DNA from 3 places in the Bacillus cereus group sp. Bce041 genome. Region 1 is predicted to be linked to each of the others. Evidence: predicted binding sites of a transcription regulator. Region 1 holds the regulator's gene; each other region holds the start of a gene.

Region 1 (4,739 bases):
CGAACCGTTTAGTAAAAGAAGTTCAATTCCCGTTATTATCACTTGTTGTATCTGGTGGGCATACAGAACTTGTTTATATGAAAGAACATGGTTCATTCGAAGTAATTGGTGAAACACGAGACGATGCAGCTGGAGAAGCATATGATAAAGTAGCTCGTACGTTATCTATGCCATATCCAGGTGGTCCTCATATTGATCGCCTTGCACATGAAGGAGAACCGACAATTGATTTGCCTCGTGCATGGCTAGAACCGGATTCGTATGATTTTAGCTTTAGTGGATTGAAATCAGCAGTTATCAACACTGTGCATAACGCAAAACAGCGCGGTATAGAAATTGCACCAGAAGATTTAGCGGCAAGTTTCCAAGAAAGTGTAATAGATGTACTTGTAACGAAAGCAGCTCGTGCAGCAGAAGCTTATAATGTAAAGCAATTACTTCTTGCTGGTGGAGTAGCTGCTAATAAAGGACTTCGTGCGCGATTAGAAGAGGAATTTGCACAAAAAGAAAACATTGAATTAATTATTCCGCCGCTATCTTTATGCACAGATAATGCAGCGATGATTGCAGCGGCAGGGACAATTGCTTATGAACAAGGTAAGCGTGCAACATTAGCCTTAAATGCAAATCCAGGATTAGATATTGAAGCATAGTTATACACATAATTAACCACAGGCTGTGGATAAAACCCATATTATCTGTTGATAATGTGGGTTTTATTGTGTATATAAAATGTTGATAACTTTTTTATTGACTGTGGATAATGTGGAAAAGCTATTTTGATGTTTATTTTATAAAGGTGGATATGTGTATAAACTTGTGGGTAAATAGGTTGATGTCAGACCTTTGAATTTGTTCTTTTTCGGGAAATAAAAAGCAAGAAGATATCCCCGAAAAACATTTTGAAACATCTCCCCATTATAGAAGATGCTAATATTGTCAATCTTTGTCGTTAAAACGATATTTCGTGTCGAATTGTTAATATATATAGGGTTACAATAGATATATTTAAAAAATCGTTAGTATATTCTAAGTTACGATAGATATATTCAAAAAATTGTTTAAGTACTAAAAAAAGATGTCACATAGTCAAAAATCCTGACTTATGAGACATCTTCCTTATTTAAATATGCTTATACATGCAGCTCTTCCCATTCTGCCATACAAGTTTCAAGTTGTTCTTGTAGCGTTTGCTTTTTAGTTGTAATTTCACTAGCTTTTTCATAATCTGCATATATTTCTGGTAAGCAAAGTTGATCTTCTAACGTAGCAATTTCTTCTTCTAATTCCACTATACTTTGTTCTAGCTCTTCAATTTTTCTAGTGCGTTGACGCTCTAGTTTTTTACGCTCTTTTTCTTCTAAATAATTTAATTTCTCTTGTGCAATCACCTTTTGAACAGGAACGTCACTTTCTTGCTGTTCAAGTTCTGCACGTTCAATCATTTCATTTTTCTTTTCAACGTAGTAATCGTAATCCCCTAAATATTCCTGTGCACCTTCTGTTGATAACTCAACCACAGTCGTTGTTACACGGTTAATAAAGTAGCGGTCATGTGAGACGAATAGAAGAGTCCCAGGGTAATCAATTAAAGCATTCTCCAAAATCTCTTTACTATTTAAATCAAGGTGGTTCGTAGGCTCATCTAGAATTAACAAATTTGACTTTTGCATCATAAGTTTTGCAAGAGCTAATCGAGCTTTTTGTCCACCACTAAGGGAAGATACTGGTTTCAGTACATCATCTCCTGTGAATAAAAAATTCCCAAGTATAGTACGGATTTCTTTTTCCGGTTGCAGTGGATATTCATCCCATAGTTCATTTAAAACCCGTTTAGAAGATGTTAAGTTTGCTTGTTCTTGATCATAATAACCAACAGATACATTTGATCCGAAAGAAACATCACCATTTAATAGTGGTAACTTATTCACAATGGATTTTAACAATGTGGATTTCCCAATTCCGTTTGGACCAACTAAAGCAACACTATCTCCGCGAGTTAAGCGCATAGTTACATGTTCAATTATAGGGTTTTCATCATAGCCGATGGTTGCATCATTTACTTGTAAAACATCATTTCCACTTTGTTTTTCAATATCGAAGTGGAATGATGCTGACTTAGAATCCCCTAATGGTCTCGTTAATAATTCCATTCTGTCTAGTTGTTTACGGCGACTTTGAGCACGTTTGGTTGTAGAAGCGCGAGCTATATTCTTTTGAACGAAGTCCTCAAGTTTTGCGATTTCATCTTGTTGTTTTTCGTAACGTTTCATTTCTTGCTCATATAATGCTGATTTTAAGTCTAAATATTTACTGTAGTTACCAACAAATCGTCTGCTTTCTTTATTCGAAATTTCATATACTTGTGTAACGAGTTTGTCTAAGAAATAACGGTCATGTGAGACGATTAATATTGCGCCAGGATAACCTTGCAAATATTGCTCAAGCCATGTTAATGTTTCGATGTCTAAATGGTTTGTAGGCTCGTCCAAAATAAGTAAGTCTGGTTTTGTTAATAATAATTTCCCGAGAGCTAATCTTGTTTTTTGCCCGCCGCTTAAAGTAGAGATCGTCGTCTGGTGCGTTTCAACTGGGAAGCCAAGGCCGCTTAAAATGGAGCGAATATCCGCTTCATATTGATATCCACCTTGATCTTTATAATTGAGTTGTAGTTGGTCATAATCAGCTAACAATCTTTCATATGTAGCTTCGTTTGAAAAGTTTTCTTCTTTTCCCATTTCTTGCTCAAGCCTTCGAAGTTTTGTCTCCATTTGCTGTAAGTGGGTAAAGACGGTTAGCATTTCATCCCAAATTGTTAAAGACGTTTCTAGTCCAGTATTTTGAGCTAAATATCCGATTGAGACATCTTTCGGTTTTATAATTTCGCCACCATCATGAGATAATTCACCAGCGATAATTTTTAATAATGTAGATTTTCCTGCTCCATTCCTTCCAACTAATGCGATACGATCTTTTGTTTGTACTTCCAATTTTATGTTTGCAAGAATCGTTTCTGCACCGTATAATTTCGAAAGCGCGTTTACTTGTAATAAAATCAATGTTTTCACCTCAAATAATTTCTTAACTTTGCCATGTTTATATTTCTCAATCATACTAAAAATAGTGTATAGTTTAAAATAAAGAGAGAATACTTCTTCTCTTTATTATACAAGGAATTTAATGAGTGCTAAACTTCTGTATTTGATTAAAGTATATGAATAAAGATAGGAAGAGAGGAGAGGTCATATGGATCAGCAAAAGATTCCACAAGCCACTGCTAAAAGATTGCCTCTATACTATCGATTTATCCAAAACTTATCTCTTTCTGGTAAGCAGCGTGTTTCATCGGCCGAATTGAGTGAGGCAGTAAAAGTAGATTCCGCAACAATACGAAGAGATTTTTCGTATTTTGGAGCGTTAGGGAAAAAGGGATATGGATATAACGTAAATTATTTATTATCATTTTTCCGCGAAACACTTGATCAAGATGATATAACACGTGTAGCACTTATTGGAGTAGGTAATTTAGGGACCGCTTTCTTACATTATAATTTCACGAAAAACAATAATACAAAAATTGAAATGGCATTTGATGTTAGTGAAGAGAAAGTTGGAACAGAAATCGGGGGCATTCCTGTATATCATTTAGATGAATTAGAAGAGAGATTATCAAATGATATACAAGTGGCAATATTAACAGTACCGGCTACAGTAGCACAAGCTGTAGCAGATAGATTAGCTGAAACAAGCGTGCACGGTATTTTGAATTTCACACCAGCGCGATTAAACGTATCAGAGAATATTAGAATTCATCATATTGACTTAGCTGTAGAGTTACAAACATTAGTTTACTTTTTGAAAAACTATCCACAATAAAACGCAGAGGAAGCGACCTCTGCGTTTTATTATTGTTTCTTCTTTGTGAATTTAACTAATATAAGGCGAAGTGCCAAATTAAAATCAATTGTTGCCATAACTGCAAATAGTATTGTCCACATATTCCAGATTGTATCTGTCACGTTCGTAATGGCGAAGCGTGTAAAGATACATCCAAGAAGGAAGTATAGTGCAGCCATGAACAATGGTGAGTTTCTCATACAAAAAATCCTCCGATAAAGCCTTGCATTTTTTCAGCTTCTTTAATCATTTCTTGAATTTGTTCATTGCTCATAAAAATTTGCCCAATAGCGACTAATGTATTCATCGCAACATGAGCTGCAATCGGAACGATAATACGTTTCGTCTTCACATATAAGAAGGCGAATACGAGCCCCATAGCAGTGTATACCAATAAGTGAGTAAAATCAAAATGAATTGCTGCGAATACAAGCGAACTAATGATAGCTGCGATAAAGAAGTTAAACTTCTTATAAAGCGTGCCGAATAGAATTTTTCTAAATACGATTTCTTCTAAGATAGGTCCAATTATAGAAACAACAATAAGGAACCAAGGTGTCGTTCTTGCAATTTCCATAAGTTTCATTGTATTTTCTGAACCTTGTTTAATTCCTAGCAGCTGCATCTCGATCATACCGGCAACTATTTGTGAAAAGAAAGCTAAGAAGAACCCGATAAAAATCCATCCAATAGTAGCTGGAACAGAAGAGCGCATTGCATCTAAATGCCTGTCACGAATATCTGTTCTAAGTAACCAAAGTACGATACATAATGCAACAAAGAAGCTAATAATTGCCCAGTGTCCTGTTATGATTTGTCCTTTTTCCTCAATGGTAAATCCT
Region 2 (4,739 bases), on a different contig from region 1:
ACAGCGAGAAGAATTTGTCCGAACCGAGTATAGTCTTCTATTTTTCCTTTTAATTCTTTCATTATATTCTCACTCCTCCATTTCACTGTATCATATTCTATGAAACTGAAAGACCAGTAAATACAGCCATTCTGGGAGATGTTTTCCAATAAAAAAAGAGCCGCTTTACTGCGGCTCTTTTGTAATCATTATTCACCTTTATATGCTTCCATATAAATTTCTTTCAGTTCTGAAATAAGTGGCAACTTTGGATTAGCAGTTGTACATTGATCTTCAAAAGCTCTTTCTGCTAATACTCCAACAACCTCTTCAAATTGCTCTTTATCTACTCCTTGTCCTGCAATACTCATATTAATATTTAAGCTTTTTCCAAGCTCAATAATTGCTTTGACGAGTGATTCCACCCCTTCTGCTGCCGAGCTTGCTGGAAGCCCGAGCATTCTCGCTATATGTGCATATCTTTCATCTGCCACAAAGTGCTCATATTTTGGGAACAATGCGTGTTTTCTTGGCTTAATAGCATTATAGCGGACTACATGCGGCATTAGAATGGCATTTGCGCGTCCGTGCGGAATATGGAATTCTGGTCCAATTTTATGTGCTAAGCTGTGATTAATACCGAGGAAAGCATTTGCAAATGCCATACCTGCAATTGCAGAAGCGTTATGCATTTTTTCTCTTGCTTCTTCATCATTTCCATCTTTATATGCTCTCGGTAAATATTTGAATACGAGATCAATAGCTTTTAATGCTAATCCATCTGTATAGTCATTTGCCATAACAGACACATACGCCTCAATTGCATGTGTTAAAACATCCATACCAGTATCTGCTGTTACATGTGGTGGTACTGTCATTACAAATTGCGGATCAACAATTGCTACATCTGGTGTTAATTCATAATCTGCAAGCGGATACTTTATATTATTTTTCTTATCGGTAATAACCGCAAATGGTGTCACTTCTGATCCCGTTCCTGATGTCGTTGGAATCGCAACAAACTGCGCCTTATTTCCTAATTCCGGATATTTACATGTACGTTTTCTTATATCTAAAAACTTCTGTTTAATGCCATAGAATGTCGTTTCTGGATGCTCATAGAATAACCACATTCCTTTTGCTGCATCCATAGCTGAACCACCACCAAGTGCGATAATTACATCTGGCTTAAAGCTTCTCATCATTTCCGCACCTTTAAAAACAGTTTCATCTGATGGATCTGGTTCGACCTCAAAGAAAACTTCAACTTTCACATCATTTGCATGCTTGTTTAAATAGTGCGCGACTGTATCGACATAGCCATGTTCAACCATTCCAGGATCCGTTACAATAAATGCACGTGAAATGTTAGGCATATTTGCTAAATAAGCTGTAGCATGTTTTTCAAAATAAATTTTTGGTGGCAATTTGAACCACTGCATATTCTTTTTTCTATTTGCCAGCCTTTTTATATTTAATAAATGAGTGGCTGTTACATTTTGGGAAACTGAATTCTTTCCGTATGAACCACAACCAAGTGTAAGTGATGGAATAAATCCATTATATATATCCCCTATTCCACCTTGTGATGAAGGTGCATTTACAATGAGACGGCAAGCTTTCATACGTAACCCAAATTGCTTTTGCACATCTTTATTTGTAGAATGGATAACTGCTGAATGTCCTAAACCACCTAGGTTCAACATTTCTTCGCAATATGTAAATCCTTCTTCTAATGAATTCGCCTTCACACAAGCTAATACTGGACTCAGTTTCTCACGAGATAACGGATATGCTGCTCCGATACCTTGAATTTCAGCTACAAGCATTTTTGTATGTTCAGGAACAGTAATCCCAACTAAATCGGCAATATACTGTGCTGATTTCCCTACAATATCACTATTTACAGCACATGTATTTTCATTTATAACAAGCTTTTCTAATTTTTTTCTTTCTTCTTCTGTTACAAAGTAACAATTGTTTTCAATCATTTCTGTTTTAACATCATCATAGATTTCTTTATCGACAATGATTGCTTGTTCCGATGCACAAATCATACCGTTATCAAATGTTTTCGATAAAATTAAATCATTAACAGCTCGTTTTACATGTGCTGATTTTTCTATATAACACGGTACATTACCAGGCCCAACACCTAACGCTGGTTTTCCAGTAGAGTAAGCTGATTTCACCATACCAGCGCCTCCAGTTGCTAGAACGAGTGCTACACCATCATGGTTCATTAATTGTTTCGTCGCTTCAACAGACGGTCTTTCAATCCATTGAATACAGTGTTTTGGTGCACCAGCTTTCATCGCTGCATCATATACTGTTTTCGCCGCTGCCACAGAACATTTTTGTGCGGAAGGATGAAATGCGAAAATAATTGGATTTCTTGTTTTTATCGCAATTAACGCTTTAAACATTGTTGTCGACGTTGGATTCGTTACTGGCGTTACCCCAGCTACTACACCGACAGGTTCCGCGATTTCTATTATTTCTTCATGAGAATCTTCGTGAATAATTCCTACCGTTTTATCCTGCTTTATACTATGCCAAATATATTCAGTGGCAAAAACATTTTTAATGCATTTGTCTTCATATACACCACGGCCAGTTTCTTCAACTGCCAATTTTGCTAGCGGCATATGTTGATCAACACCTGCTAATGCCATTTCATGAACAATGTTGTCAATTTCCTCTTGTGTAAAACTTTCTAATGCTTGTAAAGCTTGTTGACCATTATTTACTAGCGTATCAATCATCTTTTTTACTTCCTGCATTTCATTTACAACTTTCTCTTTGACTACCATGTAAATTTCCTCCTATTCTACTATCACGGTCCTTATATGTCCCTATAGGTCAAAATAAGTCCCAATTAACATAAAAAAATAGAGATGCTTTCCTACATGAATTTCATTGTTTGTGAAATGTTTCACAAGTTTGTTCGTGAGTAACATTTCCTGAATTCAATATACATGAAATCATTTCGTTTGTGTATGTCTATTTTGTGAAATATTTCACAAAATGATGTAATAAAAAAACGCACTGCTCTATATTAGCAGTGCGTTTTTTTATTATGCTAGCGCTTGTGCTAAATCTTCAATTAAATCTTCACCATCTTCAATACCGACAGAAATACGAATTAATGTATCTGTAATTCCTAATTCTTTGCGGCGATCAGCTGGGATTGATGCATGTGTCATTTGAGATGGAATAGAAATTAAACTTTCTACTGCTCCTAAACTTTCAGCAAGTGTAAAGTACTGCAATTTCTCAAGTACTTTATTTAATGTCTCTTCACTATCTACATCAAATGAGATAATAGCACCAAATCCATTTGCTTGTTCTGTTGCTAATTCGTGGTTTTGATGTGATTCAAGACCTGGGTAATATACTTTATTTACTTTTGGATGATTATTTAAGAACTCAGCAATAGCGCGTGAATTCGTTTCATGTTCTTCCATACGAATTCCTAATGTTTTTAAACCACGAAGTAGTAAGAAGCTATCTTGCGGCCCAAGAATACCTCCTGTTGAGTTTTGTACAAAGTGAAGATCTTCTGCTAGTTGTGGGCTATTTACAACTACTAGACCTGCAACTACGTCACTATGACCTCCTAAATATTTCGTTGCACTATGAAGCACAATATCTGCTCCTAAAGAAATCGGCGACTGCCAATATGGCGTCATGAATGTGTTATCAATAATTGTTAATAAGTCTTTCTCTTTAGCAAGAGTAGATATTTTCTTAATATCAGTAATTTTTAGTAGTGGGTTCGTTGGTGTTTCCACATAAATTGCTTTCGTATTTGGACGAATCGCTTCTTTAACTTCCTCTAAGTTTGTTGTATCTACAAATGTATGCTCAATACCGAAACGGTTTAATACTTTTGTAATAACGCGGTATGTTCCGCCATAAACATCATCTGTTAAAATAACGTGGTCACCTTTTGAGAACAACATAATTGTCGCTGTAATAGCAGCCATTCCCGAACCAAATGCAAATCCAGCATGCCCATTTTCTAATACAGCAATCATTTCTTCTAAAGCTGCACGTGTTGGGTTACCTGTACGTGAATATTCATATCCTTGATGCTTACCAACTGCTTCTTGTTTGTACGTACTTGTTTGATAAATCGGTACGTTTACAGATCCAGTTGAAGGTTCTCCTATGCGAATACCATGAATTAACTTTGTCTTTGCTCTCATTTTTTATTCCCATCCTTTGTATATGTCTTTACTTAAATAGCGCTCACTGCTATCAGGAAAAATGGTTACAATATTTGTACCTGGTGCTGCCTTCTCTGCCTCAAGTAAGCTCGCATGAAATGCTGCTCCTGAAGAGCTCCCAACGAGAAGTCCTTCTTTTTGCGCTAATTCTTTCACTCGTAAAAATGCATTTCGATCAGAAATCGTATGAATTTCATCAAAATAAGATGTCTTCAAAAATGGCGGGATAAATTCCAGTCCAATTCCTTCGGTCTCATGTGAACCAGCCTTACCACCATTTAAAATAGATCCTTCTGGCTCTACGATAACTGTTTTAATATCTATATTTTTTTCTTTCAAATAAGATGCAGTCCCCATAAATGTACCGCCAGTTCCTGCTCCAGCAACAAATATGTTAATCTCTCCATTCAATGCGTCCCACAGTTCAGGTCCTAATGTTTTAAAATATGCACGAGGATTTGCCTCATTTGCGAACTGACTTGGAGAGTATGAATTCGGTATTTCATTTACTAACTCTTTTGCTTTGGC
Region 3 (4,739 bases), on a different contig from region 1:
ATATAAGTAATTACCATCGCCGGGAGAACTTCCCATCCTTGGCTGGAAATTAAATTAATTGGTGCGATAAGAGAACTTAATCCAAGACCTGCAATTTCCTTTCCTGCTTCCAGTTGGAAAATTAATGCTGATACTGGACCGACTATAGCACTGGCGACGACAGTTGGGACGAGAATCATTGGATTTTTAGTGATATTTGGTAACTGTACTTTCGGAGTACAAAGTGCTTGAGCTAATATGCCACCTAAATTGTTTTCTTTTGCTGAGATGACAGAGAATCCGATAAACTGAGCAACGCATCCAGCAAGAGCAGCACCACCTGCAACACCTTCTAAGCTAAGTGCAATTGCTAACGCAGCTGATGAAGCTGGAGAGATAAGTAATAGTCCCCAAACTACTGCAATGACGATAGAAGCGATGAATGGGCTACCAGCTGAGCTATCTTTAATAAACGCTCCAACTGCATTTAAAACAGGAGTAATATTATGAGATAACCAAATGCCTACTAAACCAGAACCTAATATGGCCGCAAATGGAACGAGCATCATATCTAACGCAGTTTTTCCGCTTAAACGTTTACCAATATATACAGCTAAAGTTGCTGTTAATAATGCACCGATTGGCTCACCTGTTTTAATAATTAGACCAGCTTCAGTAATCGAAATGGATCCGGCACCAATCGCTCCGGCTACCATCGCCGAGAAGATTACAAGACCGTTTGCACCGAGCATAAAAGCAATTCCAGCACCAATTGCCGGTGCCATTAGTGATTTTGCAACAACTCCGATTGTAATAAGTAATGGTATATCAACAATTCTTCCTATATTTTCGATCAGTAAACCAATTCCGAGGGATACGAAAATACCTTGTGCGATTCCAGCAGATGCTTTAAATACACGAGACATTATATATTCCTTCATTTGTTTCACCTTCTCCTATAAGTTAGTAACCAATTGTTTTCATATAATCACGTAAAATATCGTTTGATTTTGCGAATCGAGATTCTTCATCCTCTGTTAAATTGAGTTCTACAACTTCTCTTATACCGTCTCTAGTAATAATAGCTGGTACTCCTGTACAAATATCATATTCACCGTACTCACCATCTAAAATGGCTGATACAGCAATGACACGGTGATCATCATTAAAGATTGAACTCGCAATATATGCTAGAGAATTTCCAATCCCGTAATAAGTAGTTCCTTTACGTTTATAAATTTCCCAGCCAGCTTTTGCAGTCTTCTCAACAATTTCATCTAAATCTATTTCACCAAATCGCTCTTTTTGTTCTTCTAAAATTTGCAGAATTGGCTTTCCACCAACAGTTACATGAGACCAAGCAACCATTTGAGAATCACCATGTTCTCCTAATGAATACCCATGAATACTACGAGGATCTACATGTAGCATTTCAGATAAAATTGTTCTTAAGCGAGAAGAATCTAGTGATGTACCAGTACCGATTACGCGATTTCTAGGTAATCCAGATAATTTCCACACTTGATATGTAATAATATCAACTGGGTTCGATGCAAGTAAGAAAATACCATCAAATCCACTTGCCATTACACCACCAACAACACTTTCCATAATCTTCGCACTCGCTCCTAAAGTATCTAAGCGACTTTGCCCTGGTTTTGGTGCTGGCCCTGCTGTAATAATGACAATGTCCATATCTTTGCAGTCTTCATAGCTTCCTGCATATACTTTTGTTCTTGTATTTGTAAAGTTAATGCAATGTGATAAATCCATTGCTTCCCCAACTGCACGTTCATGATTTATATCAATTAATAATAGCTCTTCGCAAATCCCTTGATTTACAATGGAATACGCACAACTTGATCCAACTAATCCAGTACCGATAATTGCAATTTTTCTTGTATGTCTTTTCATAGCAATCTCTCCTAATTGATCATATAATCTATTTCTTTTGTTCTTTACATTCTTAATTATAGAGGTTCCCACGATAGAAACCATGGATACTTTGTGAAATGTTGAACAAAGTTTTTGTCCTTTTTGTGAATTGTCATATTCCATTTTCGTCATATTTGTTACAACTGGAAAAATATTTATTATGTATTTATTGACATATACAAAAAGAAAACGAGCGAATAAATTCGCTCGTCTTCTTTTTCCTGTTATTCCGCACTTAATTGACTTTTTAATTGCTGTACAATCATTGGATTAGCAGGTGCTGCCGGTTTGTAATAACTCTTTTGCTTTGCATACTCATACATATTACGTTGGCGCGCCTCGTCTTGATTACGAATTTGAATTAACGTTTGATGTAACTGTTCATTATCAGACTGAGCAATATAATTTGCATAGCTTGTTAAACTTGCATTTAATCCTGCTAAATAATCATTTACCATATCTTTTTCATTCATTTTCCGCTTCCTCCTATCCTAGGAAAGTCATTAATTGCTGTTTCGTATTTCGTGCATCTTGCGCATCTTTTTGTAGCATTTGTTTCAGTTGTGGATCTGTACACGTCTGTGCATACTGCTCCAACTTGTTAATAATTGTTGCGTGTCCACCAATTAAATGACGTAAGTTTTCTACTTCAAGCTCTGTTAAGTTTTGCATATAACATACCCGCCTTTCTTTGTTCATTCATCATTAGTATTTGGTTCTTTTTGGATTGTATTCATCAACTTTTCCCACATATAAAAAAATAAAAGATGAATAGCTAAGCCATTCATCTTTTATACTGGTTATGTATTTATTTTTATAGAGATACAATCATACTTATACTCACAAGTAAGTTCCATATAATGTGTAAAATAATACTAGGTATAATAGATTGCGTCTTTTTGTATAACATAGCAAATACAATCCCCATAATCATTGCCGTAACCGGAAAACCACCATGAAGAATCCCAAAGATGAAGGAAGGAAGAAATAATGATACCAACTAGAAAACTATATTTCTTTTCAAAAAATCGATACAAAATACCTCTATATAAAATTTCTTCTTTAATTGGTGTAATTATAGCAACACTTAACACATATATAATACTTTGTAGACTATTTTGAAGTCCTAAGCTCCCTAATTGATCTCGCTGCTGCCCTGCACTTTCAAAGCTAAACAACTCTAACATTACATACTGAGTTAATGCAATGATGATAAAACCTATTAATAAATACAAGTTGGTTTTCCCATTTTTTAAAACAGATACATCCCATATGTTCTTAATAAAATGAAGCACTGGTTTATAAGCAAATAAAACAATAGTAACAACAGCTGCATCAAATAGAAGTAAATAATATCCCTCTAAATTAGCACGTAATACCTCTTCTCCAAAAATTCCAAGGGCTAAAGCAAGGAATAATCCCCCTAAGAGTGAGAACCCTAGAATGCTTGCAATCGTTACAACTAGATTTTTATATGTTATGTTATCTACTTCTCTTTCTGCATTATACGCGTCTAATACTGTTTTTCTCATACTATTCCTCCATTTGTTTTCATTACCTTAACAAAAATTCTTTAATACAAATATATAGATAATATAACAATTTTTTCAAAAAGAATAATATGCAATTTTACATATCATGAAAACTTTATATTTTATAGTTTTAGGAATAGGATTACTATGCAATAATTATTATATGAAATTTCAAAAAACACTTCCTATCCACCATAATCCTCTCATCATATAAAACTTATTAGTTAAAGGAGCAATAAACATGAAAACACATGACTTCCTTACAGAAATCCAGAAGGGCTCTGAGCCTAATCCATATCAAGATCCTATTGCATTTATTTTCGTTTGCCTTTCCGTAGCCATATACACATTTTTCAAACCTGCAAAATAATATCATGTAATGAGAAAAAGCCTACCGCTCTTTTCGAATCATATGCACTAAAAAACCTTAGAATCACTTCTAAGGTTTTTGTTTGCCTCGCTTCTTATTCACGTAATCCTTTAATAAACGTTTCCAATAATACATGTAAACTTATATCCAGATCTAACGGCAAACCAAATCCGCCTTGCTGTTCAATCGAAGCAAATCCATGACAAATACTTCTGAATCCGCGTGTCGCATGAAGTGCATTCTCTCCTTCTAAGCCATACTGTTGTAAAACCTGAAGACAAAGCTTTACAATTCCGTCACCTGCTTTTCTTACTTCTTCATCTCGTAAAAAAGTTGCTTCATATAGTCCAGGATGTTTTCGGACAAATGCTACATACGCTTCTCCTAAAGCATGAATTGCTTCATCCATCCGTTTATCCTCGGCAGCTTCTTCCAGTCTGTTATGCAGCTTTTTGATTCCGTAAATGCCAAGATTTTTCCGTACATCTTGTAACCCTTTTACATGATTATATAGTGAGGGCGAACGTACCCCTAACGTTTGCGCTAATGAAGCTAACGTTACTTCTTGTATTCCATTTGCATCTGCGATTTCTGCTGCTGTTTCTACAATTTTCGGTAGTGTAAGCCCGATTCTCGGTGACATAAATTAACCCTCTTTCCTACTTTCTATATTCCGCTTCGCTTCTTTAATAGCAAGCTCTATGACAGCCCCTGGATCGTTTATCATTTTTCCATGTCCTGCCGCAAGCAAGGAAGGCTCATATTCTCTTAACTTCTCTGCACTTTGTAATGATATTTCTTTGCTCCACGTTGCCATCGCCGGAAACGGAAACCAAAATTTCATTTGTCCTGAAACAGCCATACCTCCTCTTGTTTGGAATGCATCCCCAACAATAAGAGCTTTATTTCTTACATCAAGAAAC

What was found. Region 1 encodes Rex, which represses fermentation and respiration genes when NADH is low (regulators of the CRP and FNR family bind a similar motif). Its sites were predicted from a motif close to TTGTGAAATATTTCACAA; they were not measured.
Positions count from the first base shown of each region.
Region 2: adhE (bifunctional acetaldehyde-CoA/alcohol dehydrogenase) is a predicted target of Rex. The motif match lies at 2,988-3,005, and genes of this name have one in related genera.
Region 3: ACUN13_RS20470 (L-lactate dehydrogenase) is a predicted target of Rex. The motif match lies at 1,985-2,002, and genes of this name have one in related genera.

Region 1 covers NZ_JBQXON010000032.1:8,768-13,506, reverse strand. Annotated here, with positions in the region: gene tsaD (tRNA (adenosine(37)-N6)-threonylcarbamoyltransferase complex transferase subunit TsaD) at 1-653, shown strand, start outside; gene ACUN13_RS31350 (ABC-F family ATP-binding cassette domain-containing protein) at 1,134-3,059, opposite strand; gene ACUN13_RS31345 (redox-sensing transcriptional repressor Rex) at 3,247-3,876, shown strand; gene ACUN13_RS31340 (YdiK family protein) at 3,906-4,097, opposite strand; gene ACUN13_RS31335 (CPBP family intramembrane glutamic endopeptidase) at 4,094-4,739, opposite strand, start outside.
Region 2 covers NZ_JBQXON010000001.1:617,871-622,609, forward strand. Annotated here, with positions in the region: gene ACUN13_RS03265 (YrhC family protein) at 1-62, opposite strand, end outside; gene adhE (bifunctional acetaldehyde-CoA/alcohol dehydrogenase) at 189-2,792, opposite strand; gene ACUN13_RS03275 (bifunctional cystathionine gamma-lyase/homocysteine desulfhydrase) at 3,057-4,190, opposite strand; gene ACUN13_RS03280 (O-acetylserine dependent cystathionine beta-synthase) at 4,194-4,739, opposite strand, start outside.
Region 3 covers NZ_JBQXON010000006.1:236,621-241,359, reverse strand. Annotated here, with positions in the region: gene ACUN13_RS20475 (PTS transporter subunit IIC) at 1-920, opposite strand, end outside; gene ACUN13_RS20470 (L-lactate dehydrogenase) at 943-1,893, opposite strand; gene ACUN13_RS20465 (spore coat protein) at 2,139-2,387, opposite strand; gene ACUN13_RS20460 (hypothetical protein) at 2,401-2,586, opposite strand; partial or broken gene ACUN13_RS20455 (lysostaphin resistance A-like protein) at 2,729-3,446, opposite strand; gene ACUN13_RS20450 (hypothetical protein) at 3,688-3,816, shown strand; gene ACUN13_RS20445 (TetR/AcrR family transcriptional regulator) at 3,911-4,459, opposite strand; gene ACUN13_RS20440 (MBL fold metallo-hydrolase) at 4,463-4,739, opposite strand, start outside.